Regions from separate parts of the Colwellia sp. BRX8-7 genome, predicted to be linked through region 3. Evidence: predicted binding sites of a transcription regulator. Region 3 holds the regulator's gene; each other region holds the start of a gene.
The links. Region 3 encodes sigma-54, which starts transcription at its own class of promoters, with help from an activator protein. Its sites were predicted from a motif close to GTTGGCACGNNNNTNGNNT; they were not measured.
Positions count from the first base shown of each region.

Region 1: a site for sigma-54 is predicted at 1,118-1,136, ahead of flgF (flagellar basal-body rod protein FlgF). Genes of this name have one in related genera too.
Region 2: a site for sigma-54 is predicted at 646-664, ahead of H4J57_RS04385 (PEP-CTERM sorting domain-containing protein). Genes of this name have one in related genera too.
Region 4: a site for sigma-54 is predicted at 1,368-1,386, ahead of H4J57_RS08585 (FlgO family outer membrane protein). Genes of this name have one in related genera too.

Region 1 covers NZ_JACGVP010000001.1:211,314-213,523, reverse strand. Annotated here, with positions in the region: gene flgE (flagellar hook protein FlgE) at 1-839, shown strand, start outside; gene flgF (flagellar basal-body rod protein FlgF) at 1,171-1,914, shown strand; gene flgG (flagellar basal-body rod protein FlgG) at 1,943-2,210, shown strand, end outside.
Region 2 covers NZ_JACGVP010000003.1:194,334-196,543, forward strand. Annotated here, with positions in the region: gene prsT (XrtA/PEP-CTERM system TPR-repeat protein PrsT) at 1-525, shown strand, start outside; gene H4J57_RS04385 (PEP-CTERM sorting domain-containing protein) at 754-1,608, shown strand; gene H4J57_RS04390 (ThiF family adenylyltransferase) at 1,813-2,210, opposite strand, start outside.
Region 3 covers NZ_JACGVP010000011.1:170,044-172,253, forward strand. Annotated here, with positions in the region: gene hpf (ribosome hibernation promoting factor) at 1-205, opposite strand, end outside; gene H4J57_RS12590 (RNA polymerase factor sigma-54) at 229-1,737, opposite strand; gene lptB (LPS export ABC transporter ATP-binding protein) at 1,817-2,210, opposite strand, start outside.
Region 4 covers NZ_JACGVP010000007.1:68,178-70,387, forward strand. Annotated here, with positions in the region: gene H4J57_RS08575 (TonB-dependent receptor) at 1-100, shown strand, start outside; gene H4J57_RS08580 (LPP20 family lipoprotein) at 118-585, opposite strand; gene H4J57_RS08585 (FlgO family outer membrane protein) at 625-1,281, opposite strand; gene H4J57_RS08590 (flagella assembly protein FlgT) at 1,477-2,210, shown strand, end outside.

The sequences.
Region 1 (2,210 bases), on a different contig from region 3:
CAACTTCAGTGACTATTTTTGATTCATTAGGTGATAGTCATATAATGACTTATTACTTTATTAAAGATAATCCTTCGTCTGATGCTAACGAGTGGATGATGTTTGCTGGCGTTGATGGCATACCGGTAGATTTAGCTGATCCAGGTGGACAGACAGATCCAGATCCAACGGCAGCTCCAGGAACGCCAATAACAAATCCACAAGGTGGCGGTAGTTCAGGTCCGTTATCAGCAAGTGGCGGTGTTACTGGCATGCGTATGTACTTTGATTCTTCAGGTGATTTTGTTGCACAATTACCTATGCCAGGTGACGGTGGTGCTATTACCGTGGCACTTGGAGCGACAATATTAGCCAATGGTGCTGATCCAACTCAAACCGTGAAAATTAATTTTAATCTAGACCCTCTTGGCCCTAATCCAAATGAACCTACGCAGTTTGCTTCAAACTTTGAAGTGACTTCGCTTGAGCAAGATGGCTTAGCGGTTGGTCGATTAACCGGTATAGATATTGGTAGTGATGGTTTAATTCGAGCGACTTACAGTAATGGTACCTCAGAACCATTATCACGCATTGCTTTAGTAAACTTTGCCAATGAACAGGGCTTAACGCAAATTGGTAATACTTCATGGAAAGAAAGTATTAGTTCCGGTGAAGCATTGGCTGGTGAGGCGGGTTCAGGTACTTTTGGTACTATTAATTCATCGGCATTAGAGCAATCAAACGTTAACTTAACCACAGAATTAATCGACTTAATTTCAGCACAACGAAATTTTCAGGCTAACTCTCGTGCACTAGAAGTTGATAACCAGCTAAACCAAACTATTCTACAGATTCGATAAATAAATCTTTAAAATAATCTAGTCTATGATAAATAAAAGAGATAAAACGTAAAATGTTTTATCTCTTTTTATGTTCAGGATGAACGGTATAGATGTAGAGCGAAACATAGCTATTCTTAGGCATCCATGTCTTCATCGCATTAATACTTCTTTATGTGTCAATGCCCGAGCAGCGGATGGTCTTTATCAAACCACCTTTCTTTCAAAACCTCAGTCGGTTCCTTTTCGTTGACGATAAAACGATTATTTTTCCATCTTCCTTTTCCTGTTCTATTTCTTCTGGCACTGTTATTGCATTTCTCATTGTAAGATACAATTTTAGAGATCTGTTATGGACAAAATGCTTTATATCGCAATGAGCGGTGCGAAACAAAATATGCATTCGCTTGCCGTTAATGCTAACAACCTTGCTAACGCTAAGACTACGGGTTTTAAAGCCGATTTAGCACAGGCGCGTTCAATGCAAGCTTTTGGCGAAGGCTTGCCTTCTCGTGTGTTTGCCATGACAGAAAATGCCAGCCAAAACTTTGACAGTGGTTCTTTGATGCAAACTTCTAGAGATTTAGATCTTGCCATTCAAGGGCCGGGTTGGTTTGCTGTTCAAGCTGAAAATGGTACTGAAGGTTATACACGTGATGGCCAATTTAGACTCAACGAAGAAGGTGCTTTAGAAACCTCTAAAGGTGAGCTTGTCTTAGGAGATACTGGCCCGATATTTATACCTCTACCAGTCAATAATATTCATATCAGTAAAGATGGCACCATCATGGTTCAGCCTGAAGGAGCACCGAGTTCTCTTCAAGAAGAAGTGGGTCGTCTAAAAATGGTTAACCCGAGGGTGCAAGAGTTAGCAAAAGGTGCTGATGGCTTGTTTCGTCGAAAAGATGGACTAAATGAGAATGCTGACGTCAATGTCAAAGTCGAAAATGGCATGCTTGAAGCAAGTAACGTAAACCCTATTGGGGAGATGACCGCGATGATTTCTTTGCAACGTCAGTTTGAAATGCAATTAAAACTCATGAAAACAGCGGAAGAAGTTGATGCAAGTTCAGCATCTTTATTACGTGCTTTCTAATTTAAATAAATAATTTTTGAGGTGATTTATGAACCCAGCATTATGGATAAGTAAAACAGGGTTAGATGCGCAAACAAAAGATATTGCGGTAATTTCTAATAATTTAGCTAACGCCAGTACCATAGGTTTTAAGAAAAGTCGTGCCGTATTTGAAGATTTACTCTATCAAACGATTAATCAGCCAGGTGGTCGCTCTGCACAAGATACAGAGATGCCTTCAGGCTTAATGCTTGGCGCGGGTACAAAAGTGGTGGCTACGCAAAAAATTCATACCCAAGGTGATATGCAAACTACCG
Region 2 (2,210 bases), on a different contig from region 3:
GTCCATGCGATGGATAAATCAAACCAAGAAAAAGAGGCATTGGCGTTAATTGTCGCGTTTGAAGAAAACAATGATCTGACTATTGAGTTAATGCTCAAAAAAGCTGAACTGTACACCTTAAAAGAGCCAGAAAAGGCGTTGGCAATATATGAACGTATAGCCCAAAAAACTAACAATCATTTTACAATGTTGAATAACATTGCTTATATACTACTGTTACAAAACGATCTTTCCAGCGCATTCGACTATGCAAAAATGGCATTATCGAAAGCGCCGAATGTCCCGGCTGTTATTAATACTTATGGACTTATAGCGTTGGCGAAAAGTAATGTGCCAGAAGCCGTTGAATATCTTTCAAAAGCTTATAAAGCCGATATAAATAATCATAACTATCTAGTTCATTATATACAGGCCTTATTTGCTGATAAGCAGTATAGCTTGGTGGATTCATTACTGCTCAAAGTTGACAAAAAAATACTCAGTAGTAACTCGTTGGCAAGATTAGCAACAGTAAGCTCTAGCTAAATAAAAGTATTAATATAAAAAGTAAATTGAGTGAATATACTATTGTCAGGTTTTTTTACAGTAGCTTAAGCTTGAAGTTTTACTTGTTATTTAAAGCTTTGTATATCAATGGTTTAATTTTTTGGCACGATGTCTGCATTACATGTTGTGTCTATACATTATTGATTTTTAGTTACCGCAAACGAGTTAACTGAAATATAACACTTTCTAATTTAAATGGAGAATACAATGAGAAAATTTTTAACATCAGTTGCTATATTAGCTAGTTTGTCAGGTACTGCAGTTGCTGATCAAATTTCATGGGATGCTGGCTTTGGTGCTAGCACTCAAGGTGGCGTTCAAGTTGTTGACCCTATCACGGAAATGGTGTTCGCTTACAATTCACAATCTTTAGTTACCGATAACGGCGATGGCGTATTAAGCGTTGGCGATACTATACAGTCATACGGTGGCTATGGCGCTAATGGCTTTAATTTGCTTCCTACTCCTTTATCAGCTCTAAATTTGGGCACTATTAATAATAATAACATTACTGGTTTCGTACCTAACCCATTTCCGACAATGGATGCTTATGGAAGTGACTACGTGTTTACTTTCTTTTTCAATGACTTAATGGGTACATTTAACGGTACTGATTTCGTATATAATGCAGGTACTTTACAGTTTGGTGTTATGTCTTTTAATGCGGCTAATACAGGTTTAACTGCCGGTTTTCATAACTTATTTGACTTGAACGTTAGTACTGGCGGCCCTCAAAATGTTGCTGGTCAAGCTAAGCAAGTATTTACAGGTACATTAGATAACTTTGCTAACGGTGCTGGTTCAGATTTTTCACTTCGTGACAAAACTATGGACGAGTGGGCAGCTTTAGGTGATATTCGCTGGTCAACAAACCAAACAGTTTCTGCTGGTTTTGCTGGATTCCCTTCTGCACCGCTAGATATCGTATTTGAAAATGGTGTAGCTATTCTTGCAGCAAACCACACTGGACGTTTAAGTATTGATGTTCCAGAACCTACAACTCTTGCAATTTTAGGTTTAGGTTTATTAGGTTTTGCTGGAGCACGTCGTCGCAACTCTTAATCGAAAGCTTATAGCCTAAGCACTTAGCTTAATAAAAAACCGCCAATTGGCGGTTTTTTTATGTCTGGCTTTTATCGTTTATTATCGGCTCATAACGTATTAACTTACCAAAATATTTATTTTTGAATAAGGTTATAGCACTAGTATGAGCGCTTAGCTTAATAAAAAACCGCCAATTGGCGGTTTATTCATTGCTGGTTTTTATTATTTTTTTTCGGCTAATAATTTTTTAACTCGCCAAAACATGTATTTTTGAATAGGGTTTTTATTCCCCCAAGGTCGCCAAGTTTTAATTAATTTATTTCTATAAGCGTCAAAGTGCATACCGTGAGGAGCATGAATCACTTCACCACGTTTTAATAATATCTTTAAAACATTAGTACAGAGTGTACCTGCGGCTAAAGATATACCCATACAGGTTGACGGAACTTTCTTTTTAAGGAAGTTAACAGAAGAGCTATCCACTAAATAATGACGTTGCTGCACAGAAGGTGACACGCCAATAACAAACCGGATAATATTATCATTAAATATGAGCGCTTTTTCTTCTTCAGTGGCATTTGCTGCGGCATCTACAATGGCAAAGTATTCGTCGAAAGACA
Region 3 (2,210 bases):
CAGCATTTTCAGCTTTTGCATGTAAATCAGAGCCACTAACGTGAACAGTCGCTTCAGCAATTTGATTTGATTTTTCAACGGTGAGAACAACATGAACATTATTGATATGATCAAAATGTCGGCTTAATTTTGCCATCTTTGTCGTGACGTTTTCTCGTAAAGCTTCGGTAATGTCAACATGGTGGCCAGAAAGATTAATTTGCATAAGCTTAATTCCTCATCTTTTCGTTAAAGTAAACTTTTTCGTTGGTTAGAAGGTGGAATAGAAAGTGACTCTCGATATTTTGCTATGGTACGTCGAGCTACATTTATCCCTTGATCGGCTAATAAATCAGCCATTTTACTATCACTAAGTGGTTTTGCTGGGATTTCGGCAGCAACAAATTTTTTGATTAATGCACGAATAGCTGTTGATGAACATTCGCCACCGCTTTCGGTGCCAACATGGCTTGAGAAGAAAAACTTCAGTTCGAAAATTCCACGTGGCGTATGCATATACTTTTGTGTCGTCACTCGTGAAATGGTTGATTCATGCATATCGACAGCTTCGGCAATATCATTTAAAACCATTGGACGCATGGCTTCATTACCATGTTCAAAAAAGCCAATTTGACGTTGCACAATACAGTTTGACACTTTTAATAAGGTATCATTACGGCTTTCTAAGCTTTTAATAAACCATTTAGCTTCTTGTAAATTTGAGCGAATAAATTGTGTGTCAGCTGTCGACTTCATCGAACGTGACATCGAAGCATATTGCTGATTCACCGAAAGTTTTGGCGCAGTATCAGGATTTAATTCGACCACCCAACGGCCATTTTTCTTTTCAACAGAAACATCAGGAATAACATACTGATCGTCACTCTTCATCACACTATCGCCGGGTCTAGGGTCAAGTGATTGAATAAGACGCACTACTTCGCGCAGTTGCTCTTCTTTCAGTCGAGTTTTACGCATTAATGTACGATAGTCTCGGCTACCCAGTAGATTAATATGGTCACGCAAAACTAACTTACTTTCTGCTAACCAAGGTGTAGCGGGGTCAAATTGATTAAGTTGAATGATTAAACATTCTGAAATAGAACGAGCAGCGACACCAACAGGATCAAAGAGGTTAATACGTTTTAGTACCACCTCAATTTCATCAAGCTCTACTCCTTCAATGGCAACACTTTCTAAAATGTCTTCACTAGATACCGTTAAGTAACCGGCGTCATCAACAGCATCAATAATTGCTGTCGCTATAGCGCGGTCTGTTTCGGTAAAAGGGCTTAATTCCATTTGCCAGCGCAAATGATCTTGAATGGAGTCTTGAGTCTCGCCTTGGTAAGTATAATCTTCTGAAGCTGGGCCTGAGCTTGAACTTGCTGCACCAGCCGTGTAGTTATCATCCCAAGTGGTATCCATGTTTAATTCTTCAGGGATATCGTTCTTGTCCATGGCTTCAGTGGTGGTGATTTCATCAATGGTAGGCGTAGCGTCTTCGCTACCATCAGAAGCGGGGGCTTCTTTAACATCACCAGTACCGGCAGTGTGAGCTTCTTCAAGGTTGTCAGTACTTTTATCTTCAGGATTATTTGAAGACTCATCCATTTCTAATAATGGATTACTTTCTAAGGCTTCCTGAATTTCTTGTTGAAGCTCTAACGTAGACAGTTGCAGCAATTTGATTGCTTGCTGCAATTGTGGCGTCATGGTTAATTGTTGTCCTATGCGGAGTTGTAGAGTAGGGCGCATTTAGGTCATTAACTTCCTATTATTTTTAATGGGATATTTTCGTTTTTTTCATACGAAGATACTATTCATTTACTGACTACTATAGCGTGAATTGTTCACCAAGGTATACATCTCTTACGTGTTGATTTGCAAGAATTTGATCTGCAGTACCTTCTGCAATAAGTTCACCATGACTAACAATATACGCATGTTCACATACATCGAGAGTTTCACGTACATTGTGATCAGTGATCAACACACCAATGCCACGTTCTTTTAAGTGTAGAATAATTTTTTTAATATCACCTACTGAAATTGGATCAACACCAGCAAAAGGTTCATCTAATAAAATAAATTTTGGTTCAGCAGCTAATGCGCGAGCAATTTCTACTCGGCGGCGTTCACCACCAGATAAGCTCATGCCTAAATTATCTTTGATATGACCTATGTTGAATTCTTCAACAAGATGTTCTAATTTCTCTTCACGTTCAGCA
Region 4 (2,210 bases), on a different contig from region 3:
CATTGTTGATAGCACAGGTGTATTCAAATATTCACGCCGATCAGCTCCTTTCGGTTTTAACGGCGCATATTTTTATGCAAGTCTGCAATATGATTTTTAAGGGTGTGCTGTTAACACTTAATAATAGGTAACCGCTTTAATTTCACGTTTGGGTGAAGAAGCTAAATAAATATTATAAACATCTTCAAAGTCTAAACTTAACTCTGTGGTGTAACTGTCGCCAACAGGATAGCTTTTAATCACTTTAGCTGCGCGGATGACACCTTGAACTGACGCTGACACTTCATTTTTACCCATTATCAGTTGTGACATGGTCATTTCACCATTTATTTTTTGCCCATAAACTTGTTCTGCAAGTTCTGCATAAGCGGCAAGCTTTGAGGCATTAATCGCCATCAACATACGCTGCGTTTCATGTTGTGAGTTTTGCAAACTTATCGGCGCTTGGCCAATAGCATGTAACACAGGGAAGGTTTCAGGCTTAACACTTTGCCATTGTACGTGTTTGTCATAAACACTAGAACAGCTGGCAAGTAACAAAGCTAAACTACCAGCGGTTAATATATTAAGAATAATTTTTTTCATCATAAATACCAAAAGTTAGTCCTACATCAATATAAAAAACTAATTAACAATTTTAATTGAACGTTCGTCTTCTGCTAACATAACGCTGTTTCGAATGATTAATCCATCTTTTATCCGAACACTTTCATCTTGATTAATCTGTTCACCAATTACCCAGCTTGGGATAAAAGATTGTGCCGTGGCAACAACAACACGTGATTGCATACCAATCATCCGAGCATTAATCATCACACCATTTTCTTGTTCCATCATGGTACCGGTTACAACATAGTCAATAATCTGCCGCTCTGGCAGCTCTTTCCAGTCGCGACTAAAAACATAATCACCTTGAGCAGTGACACGAATATGTCCCGTCGTTTTAAAATCAATAACAACTAAACCATGGCGCTGTAATTCATGAACAAAGTTCTCTGATATTTGATTACCCAGCCAATTAGTTGACTCAAGGTTTTCTAATTCGACAAAAGAAGCTACCGCGATAGGTGTTTTAGGGTTTACAAAAGAGCTGCTTTCAAGCATCTGATAAGTAAGCCCTTTAACAACATCTGCTATCGCATGTCGAGGTAGATTGAAACTGTCAATTTCACCTCGTACTTCTTGCTTTGATTTATAAAAATTATCTTCATCACTCATCATATTCATTGATGAACACGACATCAACGTTGGAATAAATAATGGAATAAGCCACTTTTTCATTGAGCTCCCCTTGATCGCTCTGAAAGCGAATAATCAGTTTTGCAGTAATATCGATAAACGACATCAAATAGTTTCTAATATAAATAAAGCACAAATCGCGCCAATCTATAAAGTTACTTGCGTATTAAAATAAGTGGGCATAGAAACTGCATATTCGACAGTAGATATTAAACCTTTTTTACTGACGGACTTCATATGCGCTTATTTATATCAGCTCTACTTTTATTTTTTATCACTCATTCTGCTGATGCCCAGTGGTATGAAGCTCAGGGAAAGTCAGTAATAATGCAGGGCAATGCCGAACGAGCAAAAACATTAGCCATAGAGAATGCATTAAAAAAAGCCTTACTCGTTGCCGGAGCTTCCGTATCGAGTGTGCAAAAAACGGTTAACGGATTATTGACACAAAATGAAATAAATATTCGCGCCAGTGGTACCGTAAATTCTTTTGAGCTGGTTGATGAAAATTATGAGGGCAATTTGGTCACCGTAACCATTCGTGCTGACATCTTCCCACAAAGTAAACAGTGCTTCTCTTCTGATTATCGAAAGTCTTTATTAATTACCCGTAGTAACTTAATGCATAGAGAGCAAGCGAGTATCGGTAAAATTTATGCTCTTGATAATAAATTGATGGCTAAGCTTGCTTATAAAATTAACAACCAAGGTATTTATCTCGACACCCGATTGTTATTAAAAGAGAAGTCTCAGTTCTCAAGATTAAATAACAGCTTACAAGTTGAAGCAATAAAAAATCTCACCATGTCGTTAGCTAATATCAGCGATACTCAGTATGTCATGTATTCTGAAATTAATGACATTAGCTTTGCACAAGCCTCAACCAACGGTTGGCAGTTCTGGCAAGAAGATGTTTTTAACCGTCAGTTTAGTGTCAGCCTATATATTTACAACGGTACTAATGGTGAATC